Rheinheimera salexigens: one gene and its partners. The protein of the gene in region 3 interacts with the protein of the main gene of each other region in a pairwise test. Links are inferred from orthologs where the notes say so. Each region holds a gene or a part of one and is shown on either strand. Other genes may lie near its edges.

Region 1 (10,618 bases), 3.3 Mb from region 3 along the record:
GGTAGCCTTGCCAAAAACTATCCGGTAGTGAGAAATTAAAGTGGATACCGGCGATGCTTTGCATTATGCGACCATAGCGTATATCCAGACCGCGCCGATAAATATGCTTCATCTGGCCAGCTCGAGAACTACCATATTGGGCTATAGGCACACTTTTATTACCTTGCACCGCGCAAGGCATGCTCGCTGGCCATAAATGCTCATCCGCAAGTTCGCTGGCACTATAGCGATGGATCTGCTCTAAAAAGCCAAGGGTATCGCTGATATGTTCACCCGCAGGTGTAATAAATTCTAATAGCGATTCGGAATAATCAGTGGTGATATACGGGTGGGTTAAAGCCGAACCAAATGCCAGTGGATGACCCTGTTGTGACAACTTACTAGCTGTGGTTACTCGCAAGCCTTCTTTTTCGATGCCGCGAACAATATGTACTAGGGTTTGGTTTAGGCCTGTATCTGCAAGCTGTGCCAAACGTGGAGTAAGGGATGGCGTCATAAAAACCTCTGTATTAAATCAATTAATTAGACCTATCGGCCTTACTCGTTTTGCTAAGCCAATCATTTAATAAGGGTTAGCGGCTCCAACTTGCCAAATTAGAGCTGAGTATTATATTTGCAGCTCAATAACAGACAATCCCCTAAAACTGCAAATGACTTTTAACTATATGTAACAATAATCGATTTAAATAACTGTTTAATGCCAACGGCAGATTATTGATTAAAAACAGTCATTCAGGTCATAAAAAATTTGCAATAAAAAGGGGTTGTAGCGTATTAACAAAAAATTAATATGCTACGACCCCTTTTTAGGCGTTCTATTTTACTTAATTACACTAAACCTTGCTCAATCATGGCATCGGCGACGCGGCGAAAGCCGGCAATATTGGCTCCTAACACTAAATTGCCTTCCGCACCAAATTCACTCGCGGTATCGCGGGCGCTGCTGTAGATATTGCGCATAATTATTTTTAACTGCTCGTCTACTTCTGCAAAGCTCCAACTACGCATACTGGCATTTTGAGCCATTTCTAGCTGACTAGTCGCGACACCTCCTGCGTTAGCTGCCTTGCCCGGACCATATGCGATTTTAGCTTCTAAAAACACTTCTACCGCAGCTTGAGTTGAGGGCATATTAGCGCCTTCAGACACCGCGATGCAGCCATTTTGAACTAATACAGTAGCATCTGCAGCCGTTAACTCATTTTGGGTGGCACAGGGGAAGGCTAAGTCTGCTGGGTAGCGCCATACCGCATGGCCATCGTCGGGATAGTCAGCTACTGGCGTGTATTCCGCATCAGGATGGTGACTAATATATTCACTTAACCGCGCATGTTGCACTTCTTTTAATTGTTTTAATGTCGCTAGAACAATGCCGGATTTGTGATAAATAGTGCCTGCAGAGTCAGAGCAACTAACAGCAATAGCACCTAATTGCTGCAGCTTTTCAATAGTGTAAATGGCCACATTACCCGAGCCTGAGACTAAACATTGTTTATCTTGCAAAGTCTGCTGCCGATCTTGCAGCATATATTTGGCGAAATATACGCAACCATAACCAGTGGCTTCCTTACGCACTAATGAGCCGCCCCACAATAAACTTTTACCGGTAAAAACCCCATCAAAACTATTGGCTAAGCGCTTATATTGACCAAACATATAACCAATTTCGCGCGCCCCTACGCCAATATCACCTGCTGGCACATCGGTATTTGGGCCAATATGTCGATACAGTTCATTCATAAAAGACTGACAAAAACGCATAATTTCGGCATCTGAACGGCCTTTAGGGTCAAAGTTAGCCCCGCCTTTAGCGCCGCCAATAGGTAAACCGGTTAACGCATTTTTAAAAACTTGTTCAAAACCTAAAAATTTAATAATGCTGGCATTAACACTAGGATGAAAGCGTAAGCCGCCTTTAAACGGCCCTAATGCTGAGTTAAATTCTATTCGATAACCTTTATTAACATGGATCACGCCATTATCATCAGCCCAAGGCACCCGAAACATAATTTGCCGCTCAGGCTCAATCATTCGCTCAATAATGGCATGGCGCCGATATTTATCATCTTGCTCAAGCACCATGGTTAAAGATTCTAATACTTCTTCTACGGCTTGATAGAACTCTGCTTGTGCAGGGCTACTTAGCATCAGTTTTGCTATGGTGCTGTGTATGTACGTCATAAGTATCCCTGTATATTTAATGTTCACTCCATTCTTGATGAAAAGCACGCTAGCCGTCAACAGATAATGAAATATAACTCAGCTAAAATGCATAAATATGCGAAATATCAAATATAGATTTTAATGATATACACTGATTATAGGTGGTTATGACAATACCAATAAAAAAGCCAGTTGCGGCTGGCAACTGGCTTTGGCTAAAACTACTTTTTAGTGCAATATGCGCTTTCAGTGAGCGGTATGCTCTTCGTCTTCATCATCAGCATCGTCAAAGTCTGCTTCGTCACCTTCGAAATACGTGCCCCAACCGTCATATTCTACGCCATGCTTTTTGGCTAAAGCTTCTAACTTAAGCGCATCGGCAACGATAGTTTCTGTGACCAGTGATTGTTCACGAATAGCATCAAATACCCAAGCACTGTCGCCATCTTCAAATTCGACTTCTTCTGCATCGGTAACTTCATAGCCTAACTTGAATAACGCAACCGCCAGCTTTTCTAGTTTGGTAAAATCTTGATCATAAAAGTGATGCTCAATAGTATATTCTGCATCTGGATCGCTACCATCTTCTAATAGTGCATTGATTGTTTCTTCAGTAAACTCTTGCCAGTTTTCCATAGTTCTACTCTTTAACGGTAATATTTTGCGCAGTGTAATCTTTGCCCAGTTCGGTATCAAGCATTGCGATCTGCTGAGCCATTTTTTGGTTCAGATTCTCAGAAAACTGACGGATATTAGGCTTACCTTCTGGCAAATGCACAGGCGCTAACATTTGGATAATAACCTTGCCATTATTCCAGCGATTAAATTTAAATTGCTGGTGGGTGCTGCTCATACATACCGGTATTATTGGCACATTCGCTTCTAAGGCAATATGAAATGCCCCGGCTTTAAAGGGCAATAAACCCCGGCCATAGCTACGCGTACCTTCAGGAAACATCCACACTGAGATATTGTCACGGCTAATGCGCTCAGCGGCTGCTAGCATAGTAGATAATGCCCGACTTTTATTTTTACGATCAATTAAAATATTGCCACTTAACCAATACAATTGACCAAAAAAAGGCACAAATTTTAAGCTTTTTTTACCTAAGGTCACCGTGCGTGGTTGAACGGCATTACTAATAGTAAATAAATCTAAATTGTTTTGATGGTTAGCGACATAAACATAAGGCTTTGAGCTGTCGATATTTTCAACGCCACGTATTTCAACTTGGATGCCTAAAATTTTTGATACACTGCCATACCAATGCGAAAAAATGCGCACGTTATCAGCGTGAAATGGCCTTACTAAACAAATAAGTAAGCCAGCTAAAGTACTAAAAATAAAAACAACACTAATAAAACTATTCGTAAAACCGCTATCACTATATTCTCCGTTGACACTACAAGCGAACTAAAAGGCGCCAAAAAAAGGGCGCCTAGTATAACGAGTTTAATTATCTGTGCTGGTTGGATCACTATTTAGCTGTACAGCATCTATACGCTGTAAGCCTCTTGGTAATTTATTACCGCGACGACCTCGCTCACCATGATAATGTTGTAAATCATCTGGTTTTAACGTCAGTTTACGCTTACCTGCTATCAGTGTCACGCTACCATCAACTGGTACGATGGCTAACTGACAAATATATTCTTCTCTACTGGCAGCACGTGCACTTGGGATCGACATGATTTTATTACCCTTACCTTTACTAAGCTTAGGTAATTCTGCCACGGGGAACACTAGCATTCGGCCTTCGTTAGAGATAGCTAACACTAAGTCGGTTGCTGGTTGTTTTACCACTACCGGTGCCAGCACTTTCGAGCCTTTAGGCAAACTAAGCACGGCTTTACCGGCTTTGTTGCGGCTAAGTAAATCAGCAAACTCAGCAATAAATCCATAACCAGCATCGGATGCTAATAACATGGCTTGTTTATCTTCACCCATTAACAAGTGTTCAAAGCTTTCGCCAGCAACAATACCAAAACGACCACTTAGCGGTTCACCCTGACCTCGCGCAGAGGGTAAGTCATGGGCTTCGGTGGCAAAACTGCGGCCTGATGAATCTAAAAATACCGCTTGCTGGTTTGAGCGACCACTGACCATGGCTTTAAAAGCATCTCCGGCACGATAGCTTAGGGCATTGCCATCGACATCATGACCTTTAGCACAGCGTACCCAACCTTTTTCTGACAACACGACGGTTATAGGCTCGCTGGGCAGTAATTCTCTTTCGCTTAAGGCTTTGGCTTCGCCCCGCAATACAATGGGGCTGCGGCGATCATCACCATATTTTTCAGCATCGGCTATTAATTCATCACGGATCAATTTGGTCAGCTTTTTCTCTGAAGCCAAAATGGCCTCTAATTTATCTCGTTCTTTGCTTAGCTCATTGAGCTCAGCACGGATTTTGATTTCTTCTAACTTAGCTAGCTGGCGTAGCTTTAATTCTAAAATTGCTTCGGCTTGGCGATCGGTAATGCTAAACGCAGCCATTAACTCTGGTTTAGGTTTATCATAACTGCGCACTATCCGAATAACTTCATCAATATTTAAAAAAGCAATTAATAAGCCTTCTAATACGTGTAATCTATCCAGTACTTTATCTAAGCGATGCTGTAAGCGGCGGCGCACGGTATCACGACGGAACACTAACCATTCGCTAAGAATTTCTACTAAGTTTTTTACCCGTGGTCGCTGATCTAGCCCTAAAATATTTAGGTTAACTCGATAACTTTTTTCTAAATCGGTTGTGGCAAATAAGTGTTGCATCAATTGCTCGGTATCAACCCGATTTGAGCGTGGCACAACCACTATACGAGTAGGACTTTCGTGATCTGACTCATCACGTAAATCGGTCACCATCGGCAGTTTCTTTGCCTGCATTTGCGCGGCAATTTGCTCTAATATTTTTGAGCCCGATGTTTGATGCGGCAACGCCGTAATCACAATATCACCATCTTCTAACTGATACAGTGCTCGCATTTTCACACTGCCGCGGCCAGTTTCATAAATGGCAGCTAGTTCGTGACTTGGGCTAATAATTTCGGCATCAGTTGGGTAATCAGGGCCTTTAACAAACTGCATTAAGTCAGTAACAGTACTTTTTGGTTTATCTAATAACAAAGCACAGGCGTTGGCGACTTCACGGGCATTATGTGGCGGGATATCCGTGGCCATACCAACCGCAATACCAGTAATACCATTGAGTAGAATATGTGGTAACCGAGCCGGTAACACTCTAGGCTCATCCATAGTGCCATCAAAGTTAGGCAACCAATCTGTAGTGCCCGCACCCAATTCTGATAATAATACTTCGGCAAAGCGGGACAGTTTAGATTCGGTATAACGCATAGCGGCGAATGATTTTGGATCATCCGGTGCACCCCAGTTACCTTGGCCATCAACTAACGGATAGCGATATGAAAAAGGCTGAGCCATTAATACCATAGCTTCATAACAGGCAGAGTCACCGTGAGGGTGAAACTTACCTAACACGTCACCTACAGTACGGGCTGATTTTTTATATTTAGCTAAATGGGATAAGCCTAATTCTGACATCGCATAAATTATGCGTCTTTGCACTGGCTTTAAACCGTCGCCAATATGCGGTAAAGCACGATCCATAATAACGTACATTGAATAGTTCAAATAGGCGTCTTCTGTAAAACGTCTTAACGCCAGTTGTTCAACGCCATCGTGAGAAATTACCGTTTCTGTCATGCTTGTTCCTGTTTACTGTTCTTGTTATTGCTAGCTAACAATTTTTTGCGCCGAAAAAGCTGCCATATTAGCAAGATCGATAATATTAACGTGCTGCTACCTAACACTATTTGCCATAACATTTGCAACTTATGGCTACTTTCAACTTCTTGCAGCCGTAACGCTTTTAGTTCGTTATCTTGTAATAATAATAAATTTTGTTGTTGCTGTTGTTCTTGAGCAAACACTAAACGCATCCGTTCTAGCGCCAGCTCATTATCCTCATTTCGCTGCTGTTTAAATTGCTGCATAAACTGTTCTAATTGCTGATAAGCCCGCTCAAACTCACCCGACTCTGCTAACAATTGGCTTTTAACATAAGTTAAGCCCATCGCGAGTTCGCTATCGTTTTCCAGCGCCAAACTTTGCTCGGCCAATAATAGCTGCTGCATCGCTAAACTGGTTTGTTTTAATCGCTGTAAAATAAGCGCTTTTTCATAATGATGAGTGGCTATATGCACTTTGGCTTGTAACTGCGGTAAGTATGCTTCGGCTTTATTAATATAGGAAATTGCCGCATCACCTGCGCCACTGGCACTGCTGGTAATCGCTAATCCTAAATAGGTGTGATACAAGTTCATTACATCAGTCGAAGCAGATTCAGCTTGCAATATTTCATTATATAGCTGCAGTGACAGCTGATATTGTTGTAAAAAACCATAAGTGCGGGCTAGATTAAACTTTACCGTAACGATATTTTTTTGCCAACCTAGCTCTTGATAAAGTTGCAAGGCTGTTTTTAATAAAACGATACCTTCTTCTTCAAATGATATGCTGACATACAATAAGCCTAATTCAGCATTAACTTCAGCTATTAAGGCTTTATTTTGTAAAATTTGCGCCCGATGATAGGTATCTTGTAATAATGCCAAGGCTTGTTTATGTTTATTGAAGCTTAAATAAATCGCAGCTTGGTTAATATGACCGCGTAAAATTTGCACCTCATCATCTAATAAGGTCGCCAGCGCGATGCCGGTTTCATAGCGCTGCATAGCTTGCTCGGTATCGGCCTGCATTTCCAATGCAAAACCCAGCGCATAGAGTAATTTAACTCTTAACAAAGATTGCTGCTCTGCTAATAAGGTTAAGCCTTGCTCGGCCGCTTGCTGCTGTTCAATATGCCGGCCTAATACTTCAAATAATATGGCTTGCTCATAATACCAACGTGCTTGAAGTTGGCTTGATAAACCAACCCGTTCCTCTTGATGCTGTTGCAATAGTGCCAGCATAGCATCAGGTTGTTGGTACTTTTCTGTTGTCACTTTTTTTAGCCACGCCGGTAATTCAGCACTTTCGCTATTAGCAACCGCAGAAAAGCCCGTTATCAACGTCAGGAAAACCAGTATGAATACAAGATATTTTTGCAAAGCCTCAGCCCTTTTCTGCATGTGACCGTTAAGCAACAACCGCTTTATCACCTTTTTGCTCTAACCAAGCACGCCTATCGGAGGCGCGCTTTTTCGCTAATAACATATCCATTAACTCGAAAGTTTGCTCGTAATCATCAATGGTTAATTGCACTAAACGACGAGTATTGGGATCCATCGTGGTTTCGCGCAGTTGCAGCGGGTTCATTTCACCTAGACCTTTAAAACGCTGCACGTTAACTTTACCGCGTTTTTTCTCGGCTTCAATTCGATCCAGCACACCATCTTTTTCGGCTTCATCTAGCGCATAATAAACATCTTTACCAATATCAATGCGATACAGTGGCGGCATGGCCACATATACATGTCCTGCTGCGACTAAAGTCCGGAAGTGACGCATAAACAACGCACATAATAAGGTGGCAATGTGTAAGCCATCTGAGTCGGCATCGGCTAAAATACATACTTTACCGTAGCGCAATGCCGATAAATCTTCACTATCGGGGTCGATACCAATAGCGACTGAAATATCATGTACTTCTTGTGAAGCTAAAATTTGTCCAGAATCGACTTCCCAAGTATTAAGAATTTTACCGCGCAGCGGCATAACAGCTTGAAATTCGCGATCTCGCGCTTGTTTAGCACTACCACCGGCTGAGTCTCCTTCGACTAAAAACAATTCTGTTTGCTTTAAATCTTGGGCTGAACAGTCGGCTAATTTACCCGGCAATGCAGGGCCTGAGGTCACTTTTTTCCTGACCACTTTTTTTGCAGCTTTTAATCGTTTCTGCGCATTGTTGATACAAAACTCAGCTAATTGCTCAGCAATAACAGTATGTTCGTTTAGCCATAAACTAAAGGCATCTTTTACTACCCCGCTAACAAACGCCACTGATTGGCGTGACGATAAGCGCTCTTTAATTTGGCCAGCAAATTGTGGATCTTGCATTTTGGTCGATAAAATATAACCACAACGATCCCAAATATCATCTGCTGAGAGTTTAATGCCGCGAGGTAATAAGTTTCTAAACTCACAAAATTCACGTAAGGCTTCTAACAAACCTTGGCGTAAACCATTAACGTGGGTACCGCCTTGTGGAGTTGGAATTAAGTTAACATAGCTTTCAGTAATTAACTCGCCACCTTCTGGCAACCACAACAGAGCCCATTCTACCGCTTCGTTACTGGCAGCAAATTTGCCCACAAAAGGGGTTTCGGGCAAGCAAACATAGCCTTGTACCGCTTCGGCTAAATAATCTTCAATACCGGCTTGATAGCACCATTCATATTGTTGTTTATTAATTTGATCATCAAAGCTAACGGTTAAACCCGGACATAAAACCGCTTTTGCTTTTAATACATGCAGTAAACGGCTAACAGAAAATTTGGCTGAGTCAAAATAAGTGGGCGTAGGCCAAAACCGGACTCGGGTACCGGTGTTACGTTTACCCACGGTACCCGTAATGGCTAACTCGCTAACTTTATTGCCCTGCTCAAAAGCCATTTCATAAATGCTGCCATCTCGACGTATTGATACATCGACCCGACTAGATAAAGCGTTAACAACTGAAATACCTACACCATGCAAACCGCCCGAAAACTGATAGTTTTTATTCGAGAACTTACCACCGGCATGTAAGCGGCAAAATATTAACTCTACCCCGCTTACGCCCTCTTCAGGGTGAATATCGACCGGCATACCACGGCCATTATCAATTACCTCTAAGGATTGATCGCTGTGTAATATGACTTGCACTTTATCGGCATGGCCCGCTAAGGCTTCATCCACACTGTTGTCGATGACTTCTTGGGCTAAATGGTTCGGTCTTGTGGTGTCGGTATACATTCCAGGACGGCGTTGTACCGGCTCTAAACCTGTTAAAACTTCAATTGAATCGGCATTATATATTTGTGTCGTCATATTCTCAGTCATTAGCAGAAAACCTCTGCGCATTCATCCGCGATATTATTACGCAATATCTGTACGCAATATCAGTACGCCATATAAACAAAATATGGCGTAGACTACCAAAACGCTAGTTAAGTTGGCAAAATTCAGTAATAGTGCTTAATTGTTGCTGATAATCAGTATAACTATGATTACCGCCTTCACGGACATTAATCAATGCGCCTTGATAATAATCCAGCGCTAAACGGTAATCTAACACTTCATCACCGGTTTGCAATAATACCAAATAGTTATGTGGCTGCTGTAATGTCGTTGGCATAAGCTGTTTAAGGCTGGTCATGTGCTCAGGCGTTACCTGATAAGCCTGCTCTAACACTGGATGATAATAATCACCCAAATGTTGTGATAATACCGTATGCGGCGCAACCGCTGGATTAATCAAACATGCACGGCAACCATACTCTTCGGCAATACAGGTGGCTAAAAAGCCGCCTAGCGAACTACCAATTAATGCTAGTTGTTGCCCATTCCCCCCTGTAGTGGTAATACCCGATTGCTCAAGATGCTGTTTAATGGTGGCCAGAGCAGCGTCAGGTTCGTATGGCACATCTAAAGCTGTAAAATGTATATGTGGGTAATGAGTTGCAAAATAGGCTTGGGTTTGTTGTGCTTTTTCTGATTGTGATGAACTAGCAAAGCCATGCAAATATACCACTATTTTAGTCATTCATGCTCCTATGTAAGTGTCCCTAACTAATTATTACTAACTAATTGTTTCTATCTAAGGATCGAAATTGCCATTGTACAGTTTGATCGGCATTAAATATCCAGTCACACCACTGTGGACCTTGATCGATAGTTTGCCACTCTGGCGTGGCTAAAAACTGCACCGAGCTGGCCGGACAACCTACTATATTTACCTTAGCAAAACGCGCACTGTAAGCATAATGGCTATGGCCATGTGCAATGCCCTGGATCCGGCTATCAGCCAAAATATGCTGCCACAGAATGTCGGCATCCAATTGACCATGGATATCAATTGAGCAGCCTAATGGTCGTGGGTGATGATGACAAAACAACCACACTGCTTTGGCCGCGCTATTTTCAGCGCTATGCTGAATAAATTGTTTAGTACTAAGCTGTAACTGCTGTTGTAGCCAATGTTGTTGCTCAAGTCCAAACACTCCACTAGGGGTTGGGCCTTTAGTATTAAGCAACAGCAGCTGCCAACTGGCTAAGCGTAAACTTGTTGCCGCTTGAAACGGCGCAATATGACTTAACATCTCAAGCTGCTGTAAATCATCATGATTGCCGGGCAAACAAAACACTGGACAGGTTAACGGCGCAAAAATGTCGGCTAATAATTGATAGGAAGCAGCACTGGCATTTTGCACCAAATCACCGCTTAAAATCACG
Region 2 (11,654 bases), 3.0 Mb from region 3 along the record:
ACGGTGAAGCAAGAGTTGATGGCCAAGTGGTATGCTCGGCTGAATTAATGTGTGCTAGAAGAGAGCTATAACGTGATCCATCCAACAGCAGTAGTTGAATCCAGCGCCGTCATTGGTAAAAACGTTACGATAGGCCCATTTAGTTATATTGGCCACAACGTGACTTTAGGTGATGACTGTATCGTTGAATCGCATGTAGCCATTAAAGGCCCAAGCAGTTTTGGTCGCGGTAATCATTTTTTCCAATTCTGCAGTATTGGTGAAGCTTGCCAAGATAAAAAATACCGTGGCGAAAATACGCAATTGCTGGTGGGTGATTACAACGTGTTCCGCGAAGGTTGCTCAGTGCACCGCGGTACCGTACAAGATCAAGCTAAAACTATTATTGGTAGCCATAATTTATTTATGAATACCACCCATATTGCCCATGATTGCGTTATTGGTGATAACGTTATCTTTGCCAGTGGTGCTCAAGCCGCCGGCCATGTTCATGTAGGTGACTGGGCTATTTTAGGCGGAATGACAGGCGTACATCAGTTCGTGCATATTGGCCCGCACAGTTTCTGTGGTGGCGGCTCTATTGTGCTTAAAGATGTGCCTCCTTATGTCATGGTACATGGCGCACCCTGCGTGCCAGGCGGTATTAACACTGAAGGCTTAAAGCGTCGTGGTTACAGCAGTGAAGCATTATTAGAAATACGCCGTGCTTATAAAGAAGTGTACCGTAAAAACCAAACCACCACTGAAGCCTTAGCGGTATTAGCCGACAAAGCCCAGCAGTTCCCAGAGCTTAAAGTCTTCACCGATTTTATCGCTAACGCCAGCCGCGGCATAGTGCGTTAGTAATACACTGCTAGCCACAATAAATCATTACCTAGAGCTTCTATTAGTCGCTCTAGGTATAAAAAATATTTGCACTCACCCCGAATAATATCAAGCCGCTATACAGTTACAAGCCGCTATGCAGTTAATTGACAGCCATGTAATTCAACTACCGGTAAATTCTGTTATTTAAGCTAAAGTCAGATGGTTAGTAATTGGTATTAAATAGCATTAACAACAATAGTTGTGATCTTTGTTCTTTGGTTAAGCTACCGTCAACAAGCTGGTCTGTTAATATATAAAATAAGCTTAATAATCTGTAAGGCAGGATATTCGTTATGCTTCGACCCAGTATTGCTCCGCATCAGTTGATCCATCAAGATCAGCCTTTAGATACCAGTTTGCTGGGAGTGATGTGTTGGAATAGTCAGAAGTTAACGATGAGCCCTAAATTTCAGCTCTGTTTAACTCAGTTGTTGGCGCGTTACCCTACGCAATTATTGCTTTTGCAAGAAGCCAAATTAGCCATAAGTAACAAATTACACTTAGATGGCTGGTCTTATGCCATCTCGCCAAATATTCAAACGCCTGCTCATTTATTTGGTGTGCTAACCGCAGGGCAATGCGCCTTTAATGATATTAAACCCATTTTAAGTCAAGTGCGTGAACTGAGCTTTGCTACTCATAAAAGTCAAATTATTACCCAACATCCGTTAAGTAATGGAGACTCGTTATTAGTGGTCAATATTCACGCTATTAACTTTGTTAGTCATAGTCAATTTCAGCAAGAAATTGCGGTATTAAGGCAAATTTTATTACAGCATGAGGGGCCATTAATTGTAGCCGGCGATTTTAATATTTGGAGTCGTTCGCGGCGGTTATATTTAACCCAGTTTTGTCGCGCCATGGGTTTAAAAAAAACCATGATGGAAGACTCTCATCATATAAAAACTTTTTGGCGAGAGCCGTTGGATTTTATTTTGTACCGAGACTTAAAGTTACGTTTAGCTGTGGCAATTAATACGCCTATGGTTTCGGACCATAATCCTATCTATGCCCAGTTTTCATTATAATCTATGCCTGCTTACTGCTAGTTAATTTCTAGCAATCTAATATCAAACTATTAGCAAGCTGTTAGCAAGCTAGCAGTAAACAATAGTTAAACTTGCAGCATTTAACCTTCAAACAAACAGCCCATACCTCGCTATTGAGATAAGCCTTTGCTGATCTTAGCAGCAATTAGCTAATTAAATTTCCAACAGCATAGCAAAGCGGGTAAGATTGTTATTCTAAAATAAGCCAGTTTTTGTCATAGCACGCGGTTAATTATATCGCTGACTAGGCAATGTCATTTACAGAAAAACTAAAGGCGCAATGATTAATATAAATACTGAAATAGTTAAAATAGCCATTATCGTCGGCGAGCACTCTGGTGATATTTTAGGTGCAGATCTAATAAAAGCCTGCCAACAACAGTATCCTAATGCCCAGTTTTATGGCATTGGTGGTCCGCGTATGCAAGCGTTGGGGTTTAAGGCACACTTCGATATGGAAGAGTTAGCTGTCATGGGCATTGTCGAAGTGCTTGGCCGTTTACCGCGATTACTTAAAGTTAAAAAACAGATTATTAGTACATTATTAGCTGACAAGCCAGATGTGTTTGTCGGTATTGATGCCCCCGATTTTAACTTACCGGTAGAATTAAAATTAAAACAAGCCGGCATTAAAACGGTACATTATGTTAGCCCGTCGGTCTGGGCTTGGCGGCATAAACGGATATTTAAAATTGCGGCAGCTACCGATATGGTGTTGTCGTTATTGCCGTTTGAAAAAGCGTTTTATGATAAATACCAAGTGCCTTGTACCTTTGTCGGCCATACCTTAGCCGATAGCATGCCGTTAACGGTGGACAAAGCCGCAGCCAAACAAGCTTTAGACTTAGACAGTAGCGCAAGCGTGTTAGCGATTATGCCAGGTAGTCGCAGTAATGAAATTAAATTGTTGGCAGCAGACTTTCTGCAAGCCGCAGCAATATTACAACAGCAACAGCCTTCGTTACAGTTAATCTGTAATATGGTAACGAACGACAAAGCGGCGCAGTTTGCAGCTATTAAGCAGCAGATAGCGCCAGATTTAAAGGTGCAGGTTTTTATTAATCAAGCACGCGAAGTATTATTAGCCGCCGATGCCACTTTTATTACTTCGGGTACGGCGACGCTAGAGGCCATGTTAGCCAAGTGCTTAATGGTGGTTAGTTATAAAGCCAATTGGCTCACTTACCAAATTGGTAGTCGCTTGGTAAAACTGGCTCATTTTAGTTTGCCTAATTTATTGGCAGGGCGTGGCATGGTCAGTGAGTTATTACAGCATCAAGTCACACCTGCTGCGCTAGTGGCTAACATGCAGCCTTTATTAACGACAGATCGCGAGTCGTTACTAGCCGAATATACCGCTATTCATCAAACGATTAAATGTAATGCCAGTCAGCGCGCAGCTGAAGCAATTTTTAAGGTGATAAATCACAATGCAGTATCAAAGGCCTAATGTCACATTAATCTGTGGTGTGGATGAAGTTGGCCGCGGCCCGTTAATTGGTGCTGTGGTGACAGCCGCTGTTATTCTTGATCCCACTAAACCTATTGCTGGTTTAACCGACTCAAAAAAATTGAGTGAAAAAAAACGCATCTTACTGGCTGAACAAATAAAGTCGCAGGCTTTAGCTTGGGCACTGGGTCGAGCTGAAGTGCATGAGATTGATGAACTGAATATATTACATGCCACTATGTTAGCCATGCGCCGTGCTGTAGCTGCGTTACACATTACGCCGAATTGGGTATTAGTCGATGGTAACCGTACCCCTGATTTTGGTATTAATGCCAGCGCGATAGTCAAAGGTGATGGCTTAGTGCCAGAAATTAGTGCTGCCTCTATTTTAGCTAAAGTAGCGCGTGATAATGAAATGTATGCATTAGATCAAGCCTATCCCCAATATGGTTTTGCTGCCCACAAAGGCTATCCTACTGCCGCACATTTAGCAGCTATTACCGAACATGGCGTGTTAGCACAGCATAGGCGCAGCTTTAAGCCGGTGCGCATCGTGTTGGAGCAACAAGGCTGATGGCAGAACCAAGTTTTATTCATTTACGGGTCCATAGTGACTTTTCATTAGTTGATGGTGTCGCCAAAATAAAACCTATTGTCAAAGCGGCTAGCCAGTTACAGATGCCTGCTTTTGCCTTAACCGATCAAATGAATTTTTGTGGTTTAGTCCGGTATTATAGTGCAGCCCATGCGGCAGGGATTAAGCCGATAATAGGTGTCGACTGTTGGGTGCAACATCCTGGTTTAGGTACTGAGACCAGTCGAATACTGTTATTAGCGGCCGACAATACTGGTTATCAAAATCTATGTGATATTATTTCCAAGGCCTATTTACGTGGTCATGTCATGGGAAAACCACAAATTGACCATGACTGGTTAGCCGAGCATGCTAGCGGCGTTATTGTGCTGTCGGGTGCTAAAGATGGCGTGTTAGGCAAAGCGCTGATTAAACAAAATCAGGCTTTAGTTAATGAGCTAGTGGTGTATTACCAACAGCACTTTCCTAATCGGTTTTATCTAGAACTGTGCCGCACGGGTCGACCTGATGAAGAGCTGTATATTCAGCATGCCATTGCATTAGCTGAGCAACATCAACTGCCTGTAGTGGCCACCAATGAAGTGGTATTTTTAAAAACTGAAGACTTTGCCGCCCATGAAATTCGCGTGGCTATCCATGACAGCTTTACCTTAGATGATAAGCGCCGTCCTAAATTGTATTCAGAGCAACAGTACTTGCGCACAGAGCAAGAAATGCAGCAACTGTTTGCTGACTTGCCTGAAGCTTTAGAAAACTCAGTACAAATAGCTAAACGCTGTAACGTAACTATCCGCTTAGGTGAATACTTTTTACCAGCGTTTCCTACCGGAGACCTATCCGACGCTGACTTTTTAGTTATGAAATCACAAGAAGGCTTAGAGCAGCGTTTATTAACGCTATTTCCTGATGCCAGCGTGCGTGAGCAAAAGCGAGTAGGTTATGACGAACGGTTAGAAATAGAGCTGGGTGTTATTAACCAAATGGGTTTTCCAGGCTACTTCTTGGTAGTAATGGAGTTTATCCAATGGAGTAAAGATAACGATATTCCAGTTGGCCCAGGTCGAGGCTCTGGTGCCGGTTCACTGGTGGCTTACGCGTTAAATATCACGGATTTAGACCCGCTTGAATATGATTTATTATTTGAACGTTTTTTAAATCCCGAGCGGGTATCGATGCCAGACTTTGACGTCGATTTTTGTATGGACCGACGGGACGAAGTTATCGACCACGTTGCCGATATGTATGGCCGTGAAGCGGTATCGCAAATTATTACCTTTGGTACTTTGACAGCCAAAGCGGTTATTCGCGATGTTGGCCGGGTATTAGGCCATCCATACGGTTTTGTTGAGCGAATTTCTAAGCTAGTACCGATGACACCCGGTATGACCTTAGAGCAAGCTTTTAAAGAAGAGCCAAGGTTACCGGAGCTATATGCTCAAGATGAAGAAGTTAAAGATCTAATTGATATGGCGCGGCAATTAGAGGGCGTCACCCGAAATGCCGGTAAACATGCCGGTGGTGTCGTTATTGCGCCGACTAAAATTACTGATTTTTCGCCATTGTATTGTGATGAGCATGGTAATAACCCGGTTACTCAATTTGATAAAAGTGACGTTGAATATGCCGGTTTAGTTAAGTTCGACTTTTTAGGTTTACGTACCCTGACTATTTTGCAGTGGGCGGTCAATATGGCCAATACACGCTTAGCTAAAGAGGGCCGGCCTTTAGTCGACATTAATCATATTCCGCTGGTTGATAAAGCCTGTTTTGACTTACTGCAAAAAGCCGATACTACCGCGGTATTCCAGTTAGAATCGCGAGGTATGAAAGATCTGATCCGCCGCCTGCAACCTGACTGCTTTGAAGATATTATCGCCTTGGTGGCACTGTTTAGGCCGGGGCCGCTTCAGTCCGGCATGGTAGACAACTTTATCGACCGCAAGCGCGGCCGAGAAGCCATTTCTTACCCTGATGAAACCTGGCAGCATGACTCGTTAATACCGATATTAGAACCCACTTATGGCATTATCTTGTATCAAGAACAAGTTATGCAAATTGCCCAGGTGCTGTCCGGATACTCGCTGGGTGGCGCCGACTTATTACGCCGGGCTATGGGTAAAAAGCAACCAGAAGAAATGGCTAAACAGCGCGATACCTTCCAAGAAGGTGCGGCGAAAAACGGTATTGATCCTGATCTGGCGATTAAAATTTTCGACTTAGTGGAAAAGTTTGCTGGTTATGGTTTTAACAAATCGCACTCTGCTGCTTATGCGTTAGTGTCTTACCAAACTTTATGGATGAAAACCCACTTTCCAGCTGAATTTATGGCTGCGGTAATGTCAGCCGACATGGACAATACTGATAAAATTGTTACTTTAGTCGACGAATGTGAACGGATGAGGCTAAAGCTGATCCCGCCTGATGTTAATGCTGGAGTACAAAAATTTACCGTTAACGAGCAAGGCCATATTGTTTACGGTATCGGTGCTATTAAGGGCGTCGGTGAAGGGCCAATAGAAGCCATTATTGAAGCCAGAAAGCAGCATGGTGCTTTTACTGACTTATTTGATTTTTGTGCCAAAGTAGATTTAAAGAAAATTGGCCGTCGGGTAATTGATAAGCTTATTTTAGCTGGCGCTATGGACAAACTAGGACCGCACAGAGCGGCTTTAGCGGCGACCTTAGAGCAAGCGATGAAAGCAGCCGATCAACATGCTAAAGCGCAAGCCGTTGGCCAAGATGACTTATTTGGCTTGCTTAGCCCAGAGCCTGGCGATAGCAGTGCTGCTTTTGTTCAAGTGGTCGCTTGGCCAGATGAAATATGGTTAGAGGGCGAACGAGAAGCATTAGGGCTATACTTAACCGGCCATCCAATTAATCGCTATTTAGAAGAACTACCGCGTTATTCATCTTGTCGTTTAAACGAGCTGCAACCAACGCGTAAAGATCAATCAGTACAAGTTGTTGGTTTAGTGGTGTCGGTGCGGGTAATCGTTAATAAAAAAGGCCGACGCTGGGCAATTGTTACGTTAGATGATAAATCTGCTCGCTTAGATGTGCGGTTTTTCCCTGATATGTTAGAAACTTTTGAAGAACTACTGCAAAAAGACGTTATTTTGGTGATAACGGGACAGGTCAGCTTTGATGATTTTAACGGTGGCCTTACAATGACCGGCCGCGATGTCAGTGAAATAACGCAAGTTCGAGAAAAATCTCTACGTTGTTTGAATATCACTGTACAATCAGCACAAATAGACCACAATTACCTGCAAAGATTACAGCAGGTACTCAGTGAATATAAGGCAGGTACCGTACCGGTTAATATCCGGTATCAGCGCCAGGAAGGCGAGGTGATGTTACAATTGGGTACCCCATGGTGGGTGACACCTGCCGACGCTTTGTTGCACCAGTTAAAACAATTGGCAACAATAGAACTGGAATTTAATTAATTAGGTAGTGACTGTCGATGATGCTGAATTATTTGGAGTTTGAGCAACCAATTGCTGAACTTGAAGCAAAAATAGACGAATTGCGTAACGTAAGTCGCAATGGCGATTACGATTTAGGCTTAGAAGAAGAAATTAATAAACTAAAAGAAAAAAGCCTAACGTTAACCAAAAAAGTGTTTGCTGAGCTAGGTGCTTGGCAAGTCGCGCAATTAGCGCGCCATCCACTAAGGCCCTATACGCTTGATTATATTAAGCATATGTTTACTGATTTTGATGACTTAGCCGGCGATCGCGCTTTTGCAAACGATCACGCTATTATTGGCGGTACAGCGCGCTTAGGCGAGCAACCGGTGATGATTATTGGTCATCAAAAAGGCCGTAATACTAAAGAAAAAATTAAACGTAACTTTGGTATGCCAAGACCAGAAGGCTATCGTAAAGCGTTACGCTTAATGGAAATGGCCGAACGGTTTAAAATGCCAATTTTAACCTTTATTGATACCCCTGGCGCTTATCCTGGTATTGGCGCAGAAGAGCGCGGCCAATCTGAAGCCATAGCTCGTAACTTAAAAGTGATGGCTGGTTTAAAAGTGCCAGTAGTCTGCACTGTTGTTGGCGAAGGTGGTTCAGGCGGTGCTTTAGCTATCGGTGTTGGCGATAAAGTGAATATGTTGCAATACAGTACTTACTCGGTTATTTCGCCAGAAGGCTGTGCATCTATTTTATGGAAAAGTGCTGAAAAAGCCCCTTTAGCCGCCGATGCTATGGGTATTACTGCAGCGCGGATCAAAGAATTAAAGCTGATTGACGAAGTAGTGCCAGAGCCATTAGGTGGCGCGCATCGCTCAGCAGAGCAAATGGCCAAAAATTTAAAACAAGTGTTACTGCAAGATTTAACGGTTTTAAATAAAATGAGCATAGATGACTTATTAGACCGTCGTTATAAGCGTCTAATGTCATACGGTTACTGTTAATCGTTAATTATTAATAGATAACAACTACTAAATTAAGCCAGCACCTAAGTGCTGGCTTTTTGTTATATATCTGGGATATTACGCTCTGGACTATCTAGCCTGTTTTTACTACGGAAGCCAAAGACTGAGTGAGTATGAGTACACTAAGCGCAGAAGTTTTATTAGACCAATTACTACAACAAGGGCTACAGCAAGGCTCTGAGCAACAGCAAACACTGCAAGCTGAGCACCAAGTGGTGTTAGCGCTCAGTGGTGGCTTAGATTCTATGGTACTGCTAGATTTGCTGGCTAAAGCGCGGCAACTGTGTGGCTTTAACTTGCAAGCGGTGTATATTAATCACGGTTTAAGCGCCAACGCAGCAGCATGGGCAGAATTTTGTCAGCAGCAATGTGCCCAGCGCCAAGTTGAGTTTACAGCAGTCAGTCTTAATCTTGAGGGGCGGCATAATTTAGAGGCCCGTGCCCGACAAGCTCGCTATGCAGCACTAAGCAACTTTATTCAGTCAGATAAACATGTGTTGCTAACCGCGCATCATGCTGATGATCAAATAGAAACGTTATTATTAGCCTTAAAGCGTGGAGCAGGCCCAGCCGGATTAAGCGGTATAGCCGCAACCAAAACTTTTGCAGCAGGGCAGATATTACGGCCATTACTCGCCTTTAGCCAAGCCCAATTGCAACAGTATGCTACCGAGCAGCAATTAAACTGGGTGGATGATGAAAGCAATGCCGACACCCAATATGAGCGCAATTTTATTCGTCATCAAGTGGCACCCTTATTACGTGAACGCTGGCCGCACTTTGCCAAAACGGCCAGTCGTAGTATGCAAATAGTGGCTAATATGCAGCAGTTGGCCGATCATTATACCGAGCAGTTTTATGCCAATGTAGTGCTTGATGACTGCTTACAATTAGCAGCGTTAGCGCAATATGTGCCGCTACAGCAAGATTTACTGATCCGGCGCTGGTTAGCCGCTAGTGGGCTTAATCCATCAGTACAATGGTTAGACACCTTATACCAAACAGTTATCCAAGCACGGGTCGATAGCAGCCCTATGCTGATGTTAGAAGGGTATAAAATCCGACGTTTTGCCGATAAGTTGTATAAAGTGGCGCCAGTAACGATTGCTAAGCCAAACTACCAATTAGCGTGGCAGGGTGAATCACAGTTATTGCTACCCGATGATTTGGGCCAATTGCATTTTATGGCTTCAGCAGCCGAAACTGAACAGGTAACGGCAACACTAATGGCGCCAAGCGAAGCCCTACCGTTAGTAGATGCAAATGCCAGTATTGTCTTTGGTAAGCTTAGTTTATCGTTTAAACCGGCCACAGCCAGCCAACACAAGCCATTAAAGCAATGGTTTAAGTTATGGCAAGTACCGCCTTGGCAGCGTTTACGGGTGCCATTACTATTGAACCAGCAACAGCAGCTGATTGCGGTAGTAGGCTATGCTTCAGCCATACCAACGCAACAGGCTAAATACTGGTTACGTTGGTCGCCAACAGCGGCTGAACAAAAATAAGCTTAAAGTGCGATGCGCAGTTTACTTTTACCGGCATTTTTGGCTTGGTATAACGCCTGATCTGCTGCGGTAAATAATTGCGCTAAGCTTTGATCCGGCTGCAGCAAAGCTAAGCCAATACTGACGGTAACTTGATACTTCTGACACAAGGCAATTTGGTTAATGGTTTTTAATAAGCGCCGGGCAATAAGCTCAGCACTGGCGGTATCAGCAGCAGATAACAAAATAGCAAACTCATCGCCACCAAAGCGAAATACGCTATCAGTGATACGTAAGGTATCGCGCATAGTGTTAGCGACCGCAATTAACAACTCATCACCCGTACTATGGCCAGCAATATCATTAACTTGTTTAAAATTATCTAAATCTAATAACATTAAACCACAGCTATCATCATACCGTTTTGCCAATTGCACTGCTTTATTTAAGCTATCGTCAAAAAAGCGACGGTTACCTAAGCCCGTTAAAGTGTCTTTTAAAGCCATTTGCTGTAAGCGACTGACCACTAAGGCATTACGCAACGCAAATAACCACTCAGTTTCTAATTGCAGTAACTCACGCTGTAACATTGGCGTAAAAGCACTATCGCTTTGATACACTAACTCGGCTAAGCATTGCTGATTCAAAATCAACATACTGCGATGTTCATAAATCGCCGCTTTTGAGCCGCTAGCGATAAAATCACCCACCGCAGTATGCACCTGCAGCCAAGCCAAAGGCAAAAGCTTGCCGGCCGCCATCGAGACAATATTAAGTTGTTGCTGTATTTCTAAGGTAGTTTGTAATTGACTGACTAAGCTTTGTTCGCGACCTTGCGGCTGCTCAGGCCAATGTTCTAGCTTTGTTATAGCGGCATAACTGGGGGCATTACTGCCGCCATTATCCTGTAGCAAAGCATATTCCATGATTAAACCCTTTATAAATTATCGTTCTTACATGGACTAATGCAAACATTAGGCCATAATTAAAGGGTTGTTATATTTAACTAAAACACGGTTTACAGCTAAAAAGCATTAAAACAGCCAAAGGTTTGACGCCAATATTAACTTTTTAAAAATTTTAATATTTGTGGCATTTGTTGATTAGCATCTTCGACACCTAATTCAATTAAGCGTCGGGTATAACTTTTCTCAAACAATAAATAACTGGCTAAACTGGATTCAGAATGCTGGCGTGTACCGGTTAAGCGCAAAATAGTACGTACCGCTAACGGCAGCGCTAAATAATGCTCACTGGCAATTTGGCTAAAGTTTTGGCTGGGATTAATCAACAAGGTGTCAATTTTCTTTAACGGTGAAGCAATAGTGTGTTGTTCTAAAACAGCAATAGTGCTGTTAATTCGTTGCAGGCGTTCTAAATCTGAATTAAGGGTATCCGTGAATACAGTATCTAACAAATGGCCTGCTATAGTAGCAAGATCAGGATGGTGCATCATACGTTGGCTAGAATCATGACTACGTGGGTCCGCTAGACCAATAATCATAATTTTATCAGCACCTAGATGAATAGGCGCACTTAATGGTGCTAACTGATTGACCGAGCCATCACCAAAATATTGTTGGTGAATACGCACTGAGGGGAACACTAGCGGAATAGCCGCAGAGGCCATTAAATGATGTACGCCTAATAAGGTTCGTTGGCCCGCACGTTTTGCCCGACGCCACTCTTGGGCATCTTTAGATTGGAAGAAAGTAATGGAGTCGCCGTTATTATAACAAGAGGCGGTAACCGACACGCTAGATAA
Region 3 (2,682 bases):
CCGCATCGCGCGTTGGTGGTTCACCAGGACGCATCATACGGTAGATTTCAACAAGCGCTTCCATCTTGTTGCTACTTGGATCAATACGAATTGTCTCAGAGACATAAGCACCGTGATCTAAGTCATTAATATACAGTGTTTCAAAACTATCATAACCGGCAGTAGCCAGTGTTGCTAACAGCTCCAATGTGAGCTCTGCGTTCGCCTCGGCAATAATCTCTCCGGTTGAACGGTCAGCGTAATTTTTTGACAAGACACGGCCAACTACGTACTCATGTGGTACTTCCATCATGGTCATGCCAGTTTTTTCTAGCTGACGCACATGGCGGGCGGTGATACGGCGACCTTGTTCTACGATAATTTCGCCATCATTGTCTTTAATATCGAATGCAGCAGTTTCACCGCGCAGACGATTAGCAATCACTGCCATAAGCAGTTTGCCATCTTTAATTTCGAACTTAGTGCTTTCAAAGAAAGTTTCTAAGATTTCTTCAGTACTTAATTCTAATGCACGCAATAAGATCGTAGCCGGTAATTTACGGCGACGGTCGATACGGACAAATAAATTATCTTTGGCGTCAAATTCAAAGTCTAACCAAGAACCACGGTAAGGAATAACGCGAGCGTTATACAACACTTTACCTGATGAGTGAGTTTTGCCTCGGTCATGATCAAAGAACACACCTGGACTACGGTGTAGCTGAGAAACGATAACACGTTCAGTACCGTTAATGACAAAAGTACCATTCTCAGTCATTAGCGGGATTTCACCCATGTAAACTTCTTGCTCACGAATGTCTTTAATCGTACCTGGTGCTGCTTCTCTGTCATAAATAACCATACGCAGCTTAACGCGTAATGGCGCTGAGTATGTGACACCGCGGATCTGACATTCTTTTACATCAAATACGGGCTCCCCAATACGGTAGCTAACGTACTGCAATTCCGCGCTACCCGAGTAGCTTTTAATTGGGAAAACAGAACGGAATGCGGCTTCTAAGCCGTAGCCACCTTCCGGATCTGGCTCGATAAATTTGCTGAAAGATTCAATCTGAATCGACAACAGGTATGGCACATCCAGAACTTCCGGACGCTTGCCGAAGTCCTTACGGATACGTTTCTTCTCAGAATAAGAATAAGTCATGGGGTTCCTCAGCTTGCTGATTTTTTTCCCGACATCCATTATTGGATGTAATTGATACCAGCCATGGTAGCAACGGGGTGGGGAAATCATTGTCCCACAGCGCAAAAAGGCCGGTGATTAATTCATCACCAGCCCAGCCTACATCTCAGGCAAACAATCCAGTATAAGCCGGATTATTTAACTTCAACAGAGGCACCAGCTTCTTCAAGAATTTTCTTAAGTTCTGCTGCTTCGTCTTTAGAAACGCCTTCTTTGATAACAGCTGGAGCTGATTCAACTAAGTCTTTCGCTTCTTTCAGACCTAAACCTGTAGCGCCACGAACAGCTTTGATTACTGACACTTTATTTGCGCCAATACCAGCTAACACTACGTTAAACTCTGTTTGTTCTTCAACAGCAGCCGCTGGACCTGCAGCAGAAGCTACAGCAGCAGAGGCAGAAACGCCGAATTTTTCTTCCATTGCAGATACTAATTCAACTACATCCATTACAGACATTGCTGCGATAGCATCTAAGATTTGATCTTTAGTCACTGACATTGCTCAGATCCCTAAATTAGGGGACGAATCCCGATTAAACTTTACTATCAAACCAAACGTATTATTACGCGGCTTGCTCTTGTTTTTGGTCGCGAACCGCGGCAATTGTACGTACAAGTTTGCCGGCTGCTGCCTCTTTCATTGTGCTCATCAAGCGTGCAATAGCTTCGTCGTATGTTGGTAACGATGCTAGCAACTCGATATCCACTGTATCACCGCTGAAAGCTGCACCTTTAAGCTCAAAGTCTTTGTTCTCTTTAGCGAATTCTTTAAAAATTCGCGCTGCAGCACCTGGGTGCTCTGAAGAGAACGCAATTAACGTTGGGCCTACAAATACATCTTTCAGACACTCGAAGTCAGTGCCTTCTACTGCACGGCGTACTAATGTATTACGGACAACTTTCATCCATACACCAGCTTCACGCGCTTGCTTGCGCAGCGCAGAAATTTTGCCTACAGTGACACCACGAGCGTCTGCGACTACCGCAGATAAAGCACCTTTGGCAGCTTCCTGGACTTCAGCAACAATTGCTTTTTTGTCTTCAAGCTTAATAGCCATTGGCTCTTAACTCCTGGTTCATCTGGACATTATTGTCCAGTTTCCTACACATCGCCTTATGTTGCCATAAGGCGCGCGATTTACGGTGAGGCCAGAAGGAATCTAATTCTTCCTGGGGTCTGCACCGTCTGCGTAGGTTGTTATTTTAAGCCATAAAATTTTTATGGCACCTACGGTCTTGGACGGAAAACGCAGCCTAAACTGCATTTTCTACCCTAAAAAATGAGCGCAAGATTATAAAACAACCACTGCGCCCTGTAAAGCACTAACGATTAAACCGTAGCAGTTAATGATGCTTGGTTTAATGTTAAGCCTGCACCATGTGTAGATGAAATGGTAACTTTCTTGATGAAAACACCTTTAGCTACAGATGGTTTAGCACGCTTTAATGCTACTAATAATGATTCTAAGTTCTCTCTTAAATGATCGCTTTCGAAATC

Evidence for each region.
Region 1: the proteins of rplL (region 3) and parC interact in binary tests that used the Escherichia coli proteins (3 or more experiments, as listed by UniProt). The link is inferred for Rheinheimera salexigens from one-to-one orthologs.
Region 2: the proteins of rplL (region 3) and dnaE interact in binary tests that used the Escherichia coli proteins (3 or more experiments, as listed by UniProt). The link is inferred for Rheinheimera salexigens from one-to-one orthologs.

The regions. Positions count from the first base shown.
Region 1 is NZ_MKEK01000001.1:3,337,909-3,348,526, forward strand. What follows is about bases 3,253-6,287. They hold parC (DNA topoisomerase IV subunit A), read right to left. Parts: upstream 5,888-6,287; coding sequence 3,617-5,887; downstream 3,253-3,616. Other genes in these bases: BI198_RS15430 (1-acylglycerol-3-phosphate O-acyltransferase), read right to left, coding at 3,253-3,448; BI198_RS15440 (tetratricopeptide repeat protein), read right to left, coding at 5,884-6,287. Outside these bases: gshA (glutamate--cysteine ligase), read right to left, coding at 1-496; gdhA (NADP-specific glutamate dehydrogenase), read right to left, coding at 829-2,181; ribonuclease E inhibitor RraB, read right to left, coding at 2,410-2,799; more of BI198_RS15430, read right to left, coding at 2,804-3,252; more of BI198_RS15440, read right to left, coding at 6,288-7,293; parE (DNA topoisomerase IV subunit B), read right to left, coding at 7,322-9,214; BI198_RS15450 (YqiA/YcfP family alpha/beta fold hydrolase), read right to left, coding at 9,330-9,929; BI198_RS15455 (metallophosphoesterase family protein), read right to left, coding at 9,970-10,618. UniProt on the Escherichia coli protein: Topoisomerase IV is essential for chromosome segregation; it is the principal protein responsible for decatenating newly replicated chromosomes. It relaxes supercoiled DNA.
Region 2 is NZ_MKEK01000001.1:3,051,930-3,063,583, reverse strand. The notes cover bases 3,540-7,610. They hold dnaE (DNA polymerase III subunit alpha), read left to right. Parts: upstream 3,540-3,939; coding sequence 3,940-7,410; downstream 7,411-7,610. Other genes in these bases: accA (acetyl-CoA carboxylase carboxyl transferase subunit alpha), read left to right, coding at 7,428-7,610; rnhB (ribonuclease HII), read left to right, coding at 3,540-3,940. Outside these bases: 3-hydroxyacyl-ACP dehydratase FabZ, read left to right, coding at 1-71; lpxA (acyl-ACP--UDP-N-acetylglucosamine O-acyltransferase), read left to right, coding at 73-843; BI198_RS14080 (endonuclease/exonuclease/phosphatase family protein), read left to right, coding at 1,161-1,895; lpxB (lipid-A-disaccharide synthase), read left to right, coding at 2,197-3,366; more of rnhB, read left to right, coding at 3,347-3,539; more of accA, read left to right, coding at 7,611-8,384; tRNA lysidine(34) synthetase TilS, read left to right, coding at 8,519-9,910; BI198_RS14050 (GGDEF domain-containing protein), read right to left, coding at 9,913-10,815; BI198_RS14045 (patatin-like phospholipase family protein), read right to left, coding at 10,953-11,654. UniProt on the Escherichia coli protein: DNA polymerase III is a complex, multichain enzyme responsible for most of the replicative synthesis in bacteria. This DNA polymerase also exhibits 3' to 5' exonuclease activity. The alpha chain is the DNA polymerase catalytic subunit.
Region 3 is NZ_MKEK01000001.1:29,825-32,506, forward strand. It holds rplL (50S ribosomal protein L7/L12), read right to left. Parts: upstream 1,684-2,682; coding sequence 1,318-1,683; downstream 1-1,317. Other genes in the region: rpoB (DNA-directed RNA polymerase subunit beta), read right to left, coding at 1-1,144; rplJ (50S ribosomal protein L10), read right to left, coding at 1,748-2,242; rplA (50S ribosomal protein L1), read right to left, coding at 2,515-2,682. UniProt on the Escherichia coli protein: The binding site for several of the GTPase factors involved in protein synthesis (IF-2, EF-Tu, EF-G and RF3). Is thus essential for accurate translation.